DNA from 3 places in the Paenibacillus hunanensis genome. Region 1 is predicted to be linked to each of the others. Evidence: a T-box and tRNA genes for the amino acid it is inferred to sense, from the RefSeq annotation. Region 1 holds a T-box; the other regions hold tRNA genes.
What was found. The T-box of region 1 lies ahead of leuS (leucine--tRNA ligase). A T-box ahead of a tRNA ligase gene usually reads a tRNA of that ligase, here a tRNA-Leu.
Positions count from the first base shown of each region.

Region 2: it has a tRNA-Leu gene. The T-box ahead of leuS (leucine--tRNA ligase) is inferred to sense a tRNA for this amino acid. The anticodon was not compared.
Region 3: it has a tRNA-Leu gene. The T-box ahead of leuS (leucine--tRNA ligase) is inferred to sense a tRNA for this amino acid. The anticodon was not compared.

Region 1 is NZ_CP139194.1:1,823,203-1,827,422, reverse strand. It holds gene leuS (leucine--tRNA ligase) at 1-1,747, opposite strand, end outside; T-box leader at 1,859-2,125, opposite strand; gene SK066_RS07415 (DUF4097 family beta strand repeat-containing protein) at 2,228-3,127, opposite strand; gene SK066_RS07410 (molybdopterin-containing oxidoreductase family protein) at 3,510-4,220, shown strand, end outside.
Region 2 is NZ_CP139194.1:4,958,496-4,962,715, forward strand. It holds gene ppc (phosphoenolpyruvate carboxylase) at 1-291, opposite strand, end outside; tRNA gene SK066_RS20075 (tRNA-Gly) at 1,400-1,473, opposite strand; tRNA gene SK066_RS20080 (tRNA-Pro) at 1,480-1,553, opposite strand; tRNA gene SK066_RS20085 (tRNA-Arg) at 1,575-1,651, opposite strand; tRNA gene SK066_RS20090 (tRNA-Gly) at 1,656-1,730, opposite strand; tRNA gene SK066_RS20095 (tRNA-Leu) at 1,737-1,818, opposite strand; tRNA gene SK066_RS20100 (tRNA-Lys) at 1,836-1,911, opposite strand; tRNA gene SK066_RS20105 (tRNA-Gln) at 1,916-1,990, opposite strand; tRNA gene SK066_RS20110 (tRNA-Val) at 2,008-2,083, opposite strand; tRNA gene SK066_RS20115 (tRNA-Glu) at 2,208-2,279, opposite strand; tRNA gene SK066_RS20120 (tRNA-Thr) at 2,298-2,370, opposite strand; tRNA gene SK066_RS20125 (tRNA-Asn) at 2,372-2,447, opposite strand; rRNA gene rrf (5S ribosomal RNA) at 2,528-2,644, opposite strand; rRNA gene SK066_RS20135 (23S ribosomal RNA) at 2,709-4,220, opposite strand, start outside.
Region 3 is NZ_CP139194.1:1,513,621-1,517,840, forward strand. It holds rRNA gene SK066_RS06075 (23S ribosomal RNA) at 1-946, shown strand, start outside; rRNA gene rrf (5S ribosomal RNA) at 1,013-1,129, shown strand; tRNA gene SK066_RS06085 (tRNA-Asn) at 1,168-1,243, shown strand; tRNA gene SK066_RS06090 (tRNA-Ser) at 1,247-1,338, shown strand; tRNA gene SK066_RS06095 (tRNA-Glu) at 1,430-1,501, shown strand; tRNA gene SK066_RS06100 (tRNA-Val) at 1,508-1,583, shown strand; tRNA gene SK066_RS06105 (tRNA-Met) at 1,603-1,676, shown strand; tRNA gene SK066_RS06110 (tRNA-Asp) at 1,684-1,759, shown strand; tRNA gene SK066_RS06115 (tRNA-Gly) at 1,816-1,890, shown strand; tRNA gene SK066_RS06120 (tRNA-Arg) at 1,894-1,970, shown strand; tRNA gene SK066_RS06125 (tRNA-Leu) at 1,995-2,074, shown strand; tRNA gene SK066_RS06130 (tRNA-Pro) at 2,082-2,155, shown strand; gene SK066_RS06135 (cellulase-like family protein) at 2,508-3,746, opposite strand.

The DNA.
Region 1 (4,220 bases):
TGTTTGTACCGAGGATCATACCCTGGTTAACCAGCTTGTGGAATGGCTCTTTTGTATGCACTACACCGATATCGTACAGTACCTTGTGCCAGAAGCGAGCATACAGCAAGTGAAGCACCGCGTGCTCTGCACCACCGATGTACAGATCGACAGGCAGCCAGTAGTCCAGCTTCTCTTTGGAGCACAGTTCCTGATCGTTCTTCGGATCAATATAGCGCAGGTAATACCAGCAGCTACCTGCCCATTGTGGCATCGTGTTCGTCTCACGACGTGCCTTCATACCGGTTTCTGGATCGATGGTGTTCACCCAGTCCGTTGCGTTAGCCAGTGGTGATTCACCTGTACCGGAAGGCTTAATTTCGTCCAGATCAGGCAGCAACAATGGCAGGCTTTCTTCTGGAACAGGCTTGATTGTGCCGTCTTCCAGATGCAGAATTGGAATCGGCTCGCCCCAGTAACGCTGACGGCTGAACAGCCAATCGCGCAGACGATAGGTCGTTTTGCCTTCGCCTTTACCTTGCTGCTCCAGCCATTCGATAATTGTCGGGATCGCTTGCTCAGTTGTCATGCCATCCAGCATACCGGAGTTCACATGCTTCCCTTCGCCAGTGTAAGCTTCTTTCGTCACATCTCCGCCTTCAACCACTTCGATGATCGGCAGCTCGAACTTCTGTGCAAACTCCCAGTCGCGTGTATCATGACCAGGAACCGCCATAATTGCACCTGTACCGTAGGCAGCCAGTACATAGTCAGCGATCCAGATTGGCAACTTCTCACCATTGACCGGATTGATTGCATAAGAGCCAGTGAATACACCTGTTTTATCCTTGTTCAGGTCAGTACGCTCCAGATCGCTCTTGTGCGAAGCCTTCTCCTGATACGCCTTGATCGCTTCCTGCTGATCTGCTGTTACGATTTTCTCGACCAGTGCATGCTCTGGTGCAAGTACACAGTATGTTGCACCGAACAATGTGTCTGGACGCGTAGTGAACACACGAATCTGCTCGTCACTGCCTTCAATATCAAAGGTTACCTCTGCACCTGTCGATTTGCCGATCCAGTTGCGCTGCATATCCTTGATGCTTTCTGCCCAATCCAATTCTTCCAGATCGTCCAGCAGGCGATCAGCATATTCGGTAATTTTCAGCATCCATTGGCGCATCGGACGACGAATAACCGGGTGTCCACCGCGCTCACTTTTGCCATCGATGACTTCTTCATTTGCCAGCACGGTACCGAGTGCAGGGCACCAGTTGACTGGAATTTCAGCGATGTAAGCCAGACCTTTTTTGTACAATTGCAGGAAAATCCACTGTGTCCATTTGTAATAATCAGGGTCTGTCGTGCTAATCTCACGATCCCAATCATAAGAGAAGCCGAGTGATTTAATTTGACGACGGAAGTTGTCGACATTTTGCTGAGTAAATTCACGCGGGTGACCACCCTTATCAATCGCATACTGCTCGGCTGGCAGACCGAATGCGTCCCAGCCCATTGGATGCAGCACATTGAAGCCCTTCATCCGTTTGTAACGGGAAACGATATCTGTAGCAGTGTACCCCTCTGGGTGACCTACGTGCAGACCTGCTCCTGAAGGATATGGGAACATATCAAGTGCATAAAACTTTGGCTTACTCGTCTCGTCCTCGGTTTTGAATGTTTTGTTCTCATCCCAGTAGCCTTGCCACTTAGGTTCAATCTCCTGTGGGCGATAGCCCTGTGGAGCTGCATGATTATCTGTCGTCATACATGTTCCTCCTTCAAATAATGTAAGTATGGTCGTTACGGCGACCTTGAATCCCGTATGTGCACGGTGCGTAAACCATAAAAAAGCCCCTCATCCCCAGCGTATATAATCGCTAGGGACGAGAGGCTGTTCTCGCGGTACCACCCTAGTTAGCGAACAGGTATGCTTCACCATTCACTCACTTAGTTTGCCTGATAACGGTAGGAAGCCGATGTGGTTCAGATGGACTGCATGTCTGCATAAGTCTACAGAATGCGTATCGTCGTTCTTGCCACATATCTCCAAGGCGAGTTCGTACCCGTATCATATCGGCTTTCACCACCCGCCGACTCTCTACCAATGCTTACCGGTACTACTATTCCTTTTCACTGAGCATTACGTATGTCCAGACATTGCTTGCCCGGTTGTAACAATGTTTTTATTGTAAAAAAGTTAACGGTTAAAGTCAATGGAAGAAATGTGACTAGATTGCTTTCTAACTTATTCGGATACCTCCACGTCCCCGGAGCTTGTATCAATCTTCAAATGGTACTTTGCTTCGCCCTGCCCTTTTGTACCTAGCGTGCTACCATCCGAGCGATCCTGAAGCTGCATACCGTCAATATCGATATCCGGCGTGCCAGAGCTACTATTCGATTCAATCTGTAAGGCGTTAGTATCACCGGTCAGCTTTGCATCCACATCGCCACTGGATGTAGTTAGTTGAACATCAGGCGCTAGCTTACTTTGAACATAACGAATATCGCCAGAGGACGTCTGCATTTGAGCTTGCTGTCCATCCAGCTGCTCCGAGTCGATATCTCCACTTGTCGTTTCCCATGTGGCGTGATTGATCGTGTTCGTACGAGCAGTGATATCGCCGCTGCTTGAGCTTACTGTAGCTTGATCGCTAATCTGTAAACCATTCAGATGTTGATCACCCGAGCTGGATTGTACATCCAGTGTGCGCGCCTTCAGATCGCTCAGTGTAATGTCGCCTGACGATGATTTGACGGTCAATTGATCCCAATCCTTTTGTGGAACGGTAACCTTTAAGGTAGTGCCCTCATCCCACATTTGAAAATTAAACAGGCTACTTGCTCCATTCAGATTAATCCGAGCCGTCTGTCCATCCTGTACAACATCAAATGTATATCCGTTCTTAGAGCCGTCTCCATCCAGCAAAGCCACAATCTGATCTTGATCACCAGGCACAACCTCAATATCGTCTGCTGTCGTCTCGATGTCCAGATTGGTAATTCCTGTAGCGGATAATGTTTTTTGTCCCTCAGCCTGTGCTTCTGCATGACCTGAGCCTGATAAACGATTATAGGCTAATACCGCAATTAACACCATGACCGCAACCATAATCGTGAGTGACGCATATTTGTTGAGCTTCAACGTTAGTCATCCCCTTTTCAGTGTGTGCTCCTCGCACACGATTCGGCAGAACTGTACATCTCATTCACTTGACGGTCATACTTATTCCATTATCGCTACCTGTTCTTTACCTGCTATCCAGATGTGCACGACTGACTTCACAGCATCATTGACAGTTGATAATGCTCCAGAGTAAGGCTTGATTTATTATCAGTGTACATGAGTTGGGATTCATTTTACAGTTTATTCCCATAGCTCGTATAGAGAAGCAGCGAAGTCTCTGCTCTGCGCGATCATGTCCAACAATTTATTAAAATTTATCCCAAGTCCGTTGTGCAATAATGAGGAACAGTCTATCATTATGTAAAAATGCAGGATGGCACGAATGAAAGGAGCGACGTTGATGTCGACATATACAGAACAGCCAGACGGTATTTTTAAAACGGTCTGCTCGCTGGATTGCCCGGATCAGTGTGGTCTGCTGGTTCATAAGGAGCACGGTAAAATTGTCAAAATCGCTGGTGACCCGGAGCATCCGGTGACACGTGGCAATATATGCAATAAGGTTCGCCATATGGCTGAACGTATCTATGATGAGAAAAGATTAACCCATCCGCTCAAGCGTGTTGGCCCTAAAGGCAGTCGCCAGTTCGAGCGGATTAGCTGGGATGAAGCGATCGAAACGATCACAAGCCGCTGGAAAGCGCTCATTGCCGAGCATGGACCGGAAAGTATACTGCCGTATAGTTTCTACGGTAATATGGGCAATATTAACGCAGAGGGCATGGATCGCCGTTTCTTTCATCGTATGGGCTCCAGCCAGCTTGAACGTACGATCTGTACGGCAGCAGGTGGTGCTGGCTTTAAGCATACGGTTGGCGGTAGTATTGGTGCTGATCCAGAGGATACGGTGCATACGAAGCTGTTTATTTTCTGGGGAATTAATGCGGTAAGTACGAATATGCACCAGATTACGCTTGCCCAGCAGGCTCGCAAGCAGGGTGCGAAAATCGTTGTAATCGATGTTCATAAAAATCAGACGGGACGTCTTGCTGACTGGTTTATTCCAGTGCTACCAGGCACAGATACCGCATTGGCACTCGGATTAATGCAT
Region 2 (4,220 bases), 2.6 Mb from region 1:
CTGTTCAGCAATATTAACGAGTTGAAAATAAATCGCAAATGCACGAATAACCTGATGTCGGTTATCTGAATCCAGATGACGGATTAATGTTTTAAACTCGTCAAATACTTCAGGTAATGATACAGCACGAAGCGATTTGCTAAGCTCACGGATTTTCTCTACAATATCCAAAAGCTCCTGTCCGCCCTGATGCACGAGAACTTCACCCAGAATGTTCCCCAAAAAGCGTACATCACGACGTAGCAAATTGTTAGAATGATTTTTACTTACATTCACAGTCAACTCAGACATGCTTCTCCTCCTATCCTTCCCTACCGGTGTTGATTCTATTGAAGGTTAACATCTTCTTCACATCATACAACAAAGCATGTATGAATACTTTAATTAATTTGCAGGTTGTGAGTATTTATGCAAACATTCTGTCAATCATTCATAATGACTTCACAGCGTTATCGCACTACATTATTATACTACAATCCTTTAAAGTGTGAAGGCTAAATTAGTCCTATTGTCAAAATGACAATCTTCCTGTCTCTAATGTCTTACAGAACATCGCAACCTTACTTTCAATCTATATTAATAAAGTATAGATTCAATTTAAAAAATAAATGTGCTAAATATAGTAGCTCCAACGAATATCGGGCTGCTAATTCTTTAACGAGTAATAACATTCATCCTTGAATACTTGACCGAATACTAACGCCAGTAATAGAAACAATGTGTATCCGCATTATTTTTATACATGATCGTTAAAACAGTACAAAATTCTTATATATGATCTTTAAAGCAGTACAAATGCTTGATAGACAATTTCCTTTTTGATCATACGAACCTTTAACAAGATACTTAACAGAATCAACTTATCCAGCCTGACCCAATCATTACAGTTGCTTTAGCCTATTGAATACGTTTGCATAAAGCAGAGTAAATTAATCCTATCGTACATAATAATCCCCATCAAAATCAAATACCACACATGCCCTATTGCACCCATAGGTGATACTATTTGATGACACTCATCAATACGACTCCATCGTACTTCATCATAGTTTTTGTATTCATTCATTTTATATTGTTTATCGTTCGTTTCTCATCGTCTTTCAACGTTTAACTATTTATGTCTATTTCTATGTCCAATGCCCATCTTTTCCGCATCTCTCGATCTCTCGTTTATAAAAGCTGTGACCCGTATATTCATCCAGTCTTATTTAAACTTAAATTTAAACTTAATAATAAACTGACTAATATTTGAACTCACTAATATTTGAGATCAACAATTATATTTTCTAACATAACTCTTTTAACTAATCTAATTGTTCATTCACTAATTCCATTTCTCATTTTTGCAATTAAAGCTGTATATAGCAAAAAAAGACCGTTTCCGGTCTTATTCACATAATGGAGCGGGTGATGGGAATCGAACCCACGCTACCAGCTTGGAAGGCTGGAGTTCTACCATTGAACTACACCCGCGTACAATCGGGATGACACGATTTGAACATGCGACCCCCTGGTCCCAAACCAGGTGCTCTACCAAGCTGAGCTACATCCCGATGTGCAGTAATATTAAAATATGGCGCGCCCTAAGAGATTCGAACTCCTGACCTTTTGATTCGTAGTCAAACGCTCTATCCAGCTGAGCTAAGGGCGCATAATGGAGCGGACGACGGGAATCGAACCCGCGACCCTCGCCTTGGCAAGGCGATGCTCTACCGCTGAGCCACGTCCGCATGGTATGCGCGTGGAGGGACTTGAACCCCCACGTCGTAAGACGCTAGATCCTAAGTCTAGTGCGTCTGCCAATTCCGCCACACGCGCACATTTTGAATGAAGAATGGTGAGCCATGAAGGACTCGAACCTTCGACACCCTGATTAAAAGTCAGGTGCTCTACCAACTGAGCTAATGGCTCTTAATGGCTGGGGATATAGGATTTGAACCTATGCATGACGGAGTCAAAGTCCGTTGCCTTACCGCTTGGCTAATCCCCAACGTTTAAGAAAAACGATGGTGGAGACTGACGGGATCGAACCGCCGACCCTCTGCTTGTAAGGCAGATGCTCTCCCAGCTGAGCTAAGTCTCCAAAGTATTAGTCGTAAAGGTAATGCCGTCAATACACATTATTCAAACGTATTTCCCAGGCCAGATAGGCACTGACAAACCTTTACATCTTTAATCTTTTAATACCAATTAAAAGAAGAAAGGAATGACCCGTAGGGGATTCGAACCCCTGTTACCTCCGTGAAAGGGAGGTGTCTTAACCCCTTGACCAACGGGCCTCATTAAAAGTGATAACAAGCTCTCAACCGGGATCGAACCGGTGACCTCATCCTTACCATGGATGCACTCTACCTACTGAGCTATGAGAGCATGGCTCCCCGAACAGGACTCGAACCTGTGACAACTCGATTAACAGTCGAGTGCTCTACCAACTGAGCTATCAGGGAATAGTACCCGCTCTTGCGAGCGGCAGCTTACGCTTTCGAAGCCAGCTTTACAGAATAAAGCTGTGAGGTCTTGCTTGTTCGCTTGGCGACGTCCTACTCTCCCAGGACCCTGCGGTCCAAGTACCATTGGCGCTGGAGGGCTTAACGGTCGTGTTCGGGATGGGTACGTGTGGAACCCCTCCGCCATCATCACCAAACGTTCTTGCTACAGGTTAATCACCTGAAAACTGAATCCGAAACGAATCATCGCGTCTTAAAAGTTAGGATAAGCCCTCGACCGATTAGTATTGGTCAGCTCCATGTGTTGCCACACTTCCACCTCCAACCTATCTACCTCGTCGTCTTCAAGGGGTCTTACATACTGGGAAATCTCATCTTGAGGGGGGCTTCACGCTTAGATGCTTTCAGCGCTTATCCCTTCCGCACGTAGCTACCCAGCGATGCTCCTGGCGGAACAACTGGTACACCAGCGGTGCGTCCATCCCGGTCCTCTCGTACTAAGGACAGCTCCTCTCAAATTTCCTACGCCCACGACAGATAGGGACCGAACTGTCTCACGACGTTCTGAACCCAGCTCGCGTACCGCTTTAATGGGCGAACAGCCCAACCCTTGGGACCTACTTCAGCCCCAGGATGCGATGAGCCGACATCGAGGTGCCAAACCTCCCCGTCGATGTGGACTCTTGGGGGAGATAAGCCTGTTATCCCCAGGGTAGCTTTTATCCGTTGAGCGATGGCCCTTCCATGCGGTACCACCGGATCACTAAGCCCGACTTTCGTCCCTGCTCGACTTGTAGGTCTCGCAGTCAAGCTCCCTTTTGCCTTTGCACTCTTCGAATGATTTCCAACCATTCTGAGGGAACCTTAGGGCGCCTCCGTTACATTTTAGGAGGCGACCGCCCCAGTCAAACTGCCCACCTGACACGGTCCCCGTACCGGATCACGGTACCAGGTTAGAACTCAGATGCGATCAGGGTGGTATCCCAACGGCGCCTCCAAGGAAGCTTGCGCTCCCTCTTCCTAGGCTCCCACCTATCCTGTACAAATCGCACCCCAGTTCAATATCAAGCTGCAGTAAAGCTCCATGGGGTCTTTCCGTCTTGTCGCGGGTAACCTGCATCTTCACAGGTATTAAAATTTCACCGGATCTCTCGTTGAGACAGCGCCCAAATCGTTACGCCATTCGTGCGGGTCAGAATTTACCTGACAAGGAATTTCGCTACCTTAGGACCGTTATAGTTACGGCCGCCGTTTACTGGGGCTTCGGTTCATAGCTTCGCTTGCGCTAACCACTCCCCTTAACCTTCCAGCACCGGGCAGGCGTCAGCCCGTATACTTCGCCTTGCGGCTTCGCACAGACCTGTGTTTTTGCTAAACAGTCGCTTGGGCCTTTTCACTGCGGCCCCCTCGTGCTATTCACACTACCGGGGCACCCCTTCTCCCGAAGTTACGGGGTCATTTTGCCGAGTTCCTTAACGAGAGTTCTTCCGCGCGCCTTAGAATTCTCTTCTCACCTACCTGTGTCGGTTTACGGTACGGGCACCTGCTTCCTGGCTAGAGGCTTTTCTTGGCAGTGTGAGATCATGACCTTCGCTACTGTAATTTTCGCTCCCCATCACAGCCTGGCCTTAAAGTGTGCGGATTTACCTACACACAAGCCTCACTGCTTAGACAGGCATCCATCAGCCTGCGTCACTACCCTCCTGCGTCACCCCGTTGCTCATAGCGGCTTTCGGTGGTACAGGAATTTCAACCTGTTGTCCGTCGACTACG
Region 3 (4,220 bases), 310 kb from region 1:
TCAGGTAAATTCTGACCCGCACGAATGGCGTAACGATTTGGGCGCTGTCTCAACGAGAGATCCGGTGAAATTTTAATACCTGTGAAGATGCAGGTTACCCGCGACAAGACGGAAAGACCCCATGGAGCTTTACTGCAGCTTGATATTGAACTGGGGTGCGATTTGTACAGGATAGGTGGGAGCCTACGAAGAGGGAGCGCAAGCTTCCTTGGAGGCGCCGTTGGGATACCACCCTGATCGCATCTGAGTTCTAACCTAGTACCGTGATCCGGTACGGGGACCGTGTCAGGTGGGCAGTTTGACTGGGGCGGTCGCCTCCTAAAATGTAACGGAGGCGCCCTAAGGTTCCCTCAGAATGGTTGGAAATCATTCGAAGAGTGCAAAGGCAAAAGGGAGCTTGACTGCGAGACCTACAAGTCGAGCAGGGACGAAAGTCGGGCTTAGTGATCCGGTGGTACCGCATGGAAGGGCCATCGCTCAACGGATAAAAGCTACCCTGGGGATAACAGGCTTATCTCCCCCAAGAGTCCACATCGACGGGGAGGTTTGGCACCTCGATGTCGGCTCATCGCATCCTGGGGCTGAAGTAGGTCCCAAGGGTTGGGCTGTTCGCCCATTAAAGCGGTACGCGAGCTGGGTTCAGAACGTCGTGAGACAGTTCGGTCCCTATCTGTCGTGGGCGTAGGAAATTTGAGAGGAGCTGTCCTTAGTACGAGAGGACCGGGATGGACGCACCGCTGGTGTACCAGTTGTTCCGCCAGGAGCATCGCTGGGTAGCTACGTGCGGAAGGGATAAGCGCTGAAAGCATCTAAGCGTGAAGCCCCCCTCAAGATGAGATTTCCCAATTAGTAAGACCCCTTGAAGACGACGAGGTAGATAGGTTGGAGGTGGAAGTGCAGCAATGCATGGAGCTGACCAATACTAATCGGTCGAGGGCTTATCCTATCTTTCTAAATACGCGATGATTCGTTTCGGATTCAGTTTTCAGGTGATCAACCTGTAGCAAGAACGTTTGGTGATGATGGCGGAGGGGTTCCACACGTACCCATCCCGAACACGACCGTTAAGCCCTCCAGCGCCAATGGTACTTGGACCGCAGGGTCCTGGGAGAGTAGGACGTCGCCAAGCGAAGAGTAAGACCTTCCGCTCTGTAGAGCGGACAATATTCCCTGATAGCTCAGTTGGTAGAGCACTCGACTGTTAATCGAGTTGTCACAGGTTCGAGTCCTGTTCGGGGAGCCATATGGAGAGGTGTCCGAGTTGGCCGAAGGAGCACGATTGGAAATCGTGTAGGCGTCACAAGCGTCTCGAGGGTTCGAATCCCTCTCTCTCCGCCAGAAGCCCGTTAGTGATTAACTAATGAAATGTAAAATAAGGCTTGCAATTATGTAAGAATTGTGTTAAGATAATAAAGGTTGTTTTGAGTAAGGCCCGTTGGTCAAGGGGTTAAGACACCTCCCTTTCACGGAGGTAACAGGGGTTCGAATCCCCTACGGGTCATAATATGGAGACTTAGCTCAGCTGGGAGAGCATCTGCCTTACAAGCAGAGGGTCGGCGGTTCGATCCCGTCAGTCTCCACCATATAGACTTTATTTGACGACGCGGGGTGGAGCAGTCCGGTAGCTCGTCGGGCTCATAACCCGAAGGTCACAGGTTCAAATCCTGTCCCCGCAATTAAAGTGGAACCGTGGTGTAGGGGTTAACATGCCTGCCTGTCACGCAGGAGATCGCGGGTTCAAATCCCGTCGGTTCCGCCATTTATAATTTAGAAGTTTTAGTTATAATGAGGATTACAAAGAAACACATGCAGTATGCGGACGTGGCTCAGCGGTAGAGCATCGCCTTGCCAAGGCGAGGGTCGCGGGTTCGATTCCCGTCGTCCGCTCCATACGCGCCCTTAGCTCAGCTGGATAGAGCGTTTGACTACGAATCAAAAGGTCAGGAGTTCGAATCTCTTAGGGCGCGCCATTTATTTTTAAGTTTTTCACACTTGCCGGTGTGGCGGAATTGGCAGACGCGCGCGACTCAAAATCGTGAGGGAAACCGTGGGGGTTCGAGTCCCTTCACCGGCACTTATATCGGGATGTAGCTCAGCTTGGTAGAGCACCTGGTTTGGGACCAGGGGGTCGCATGTTCAAATCGTGTCATCCCGATACAGAAAAGCCATCATTCTTAATGAATGATGGCTTTTTATTTTATATAAGAGTTTATTTGTATATAAGAGAATGGGTTGGTTAGTTTTTGAATGTACATTGTTGAATATACACTATATAAAATGTATATGTATTTGATTGGTTTGTACGTATCATGGACATAGGTACTTCTTATATGAGAAAGATACGTATATAGGTAGAATACGTATACTGAGCGAATATACTTGATAATTATTGAGCGTACTTATATAAAAGCGAGCATGCTTATATAGAAGCCCATTTTGCATAGAAATTACATGAAAATTTTAAGTTGTGCATATGCATCGCTGCATATATACATCAAAGTATTGATTTAACTTGTTAAAATGTACTGGTTCCATTTTTGTTGCCAGTGGATGTCTTGCCAGAATGGGTGATGAGGTGCACAATTAGAGCATAGTGTCATGCCCCAGAAGTTCATTTTCATACCAAGCTGAATAGCATATTCGGCGATAAACTTTCCTACAGGACCTTCTTCAAAGCTTGCATATAGTGGTGTATAACCGATATAGCCTTCGCCTACAACGACAGGGATATGCTGCTCCTCTGCCCATGCGTGAATCTCCGTTAGACGTTCTTCTGCTTTGTTTAGCATCGCTTGTTTATGTTCTCCATAGTGATCGTATAAGTATACATCCCAGCGATCGGGATCAGCCCAATCATGTACGTATAGCATTTTGGCACCTACAGGATTACCGTCTAATCTCCACGCTTGCTCTGATGGTAGCTGCCATTGTTGAATCGAAGGAGCATTTTCACGTAATAGACTTTGTACGAATGGATTAGGAAAAGGAGCATGCTGTTCATCCAGATCCATGGCATCCATTAACTGTTGAAGCACACCTTTCAAATAGAGATGGAAATGAGCGACCTGAAAGTTACGAGGTAGAATCTTTTTATCATAGGGCTCATTGGCAGTATAGCAGCCTGTCATCAGTATATCTGGATGACGATCACGCAGTAACTGAACGGCTTCTTCTACATAAGGGGTAAGGTGACGAATCTGTTCACCGATTGGATGTGCAGGAATACCTGCTTCATCGGCAAGGGCAGTGAGTTGTCCAAATTCGATCTCGTTATGTAGCTCAGTGTAAGCGATCTGCTGCTGAAAGCCAGCTTGTTTTAGAAAGTCGAGCAAGCTGTTCATCGAATGTGCAATTGTGAGGAAACGCTCGGCTGGTGGTATCTGTCTTAGTTCTTGCCACAGCTCGGGCGATTCAAGAAAGCTGGGGCTTTGCTGATATTCCCAGGATGATAGGATAATGTAGCAATTATGAAGCCGGGCTTGCTGAAACAGCTCTAGTATATGCTGATGCCCGTCTAGCTCGGCGCCACCCGCACAATTGTACCAGCGACTCCGCTGACCAAGCTGTCCCAAATTACTGAATCGCAGCTTTCCTGAACGTGGCCCTTGCGATGTAAATAATAGAAAAGGCATTGCACAAATCCGAATCGTATTGTAGCCGCGCTCTACAGCTTCTGTAAAACGTGCCTGCAAGTCATGATAAGGCTCTCCGGGCATGGTCATTGTATACCAGGAAAAATCCCACATTGTAATAGTAAGACGCTGAGGTAGATGGTTCGGTATGATCAAGGGAATAGGCACTCCTTTGTGAATGAAATGAACTACATTTTGTTATATAGCTAGTGATGCTTTCTCTATAGATAACTGTGTCAGCGATAAGTGCGTAGTAGCAGGATAGGTATAGAGAAGATAGCGCATATGGTTAGAAAAAATAAAAGATAAAAATGGAGAATGAGAAATGAACAATGAAATAGAAAAGACAGAAATTTAGAAAAGATATAATCATCTTATGTGCGTATTCATAGCTATTTGAATTCGGTAGTCATGAAGTTGGTTCGATTGTTGAGTTTCGATTGCTAATTATATAAAAAGAATTATGACTGCGCTGGAATTGATTTAAACAGGTAGATGTAAGAATGAGAGAGGCTCTTGTGGATCAAGATTTCCTTACTATCAAGCTAACGTGAAATGGAATGGATGACAATGTAATAAACCGTGCGA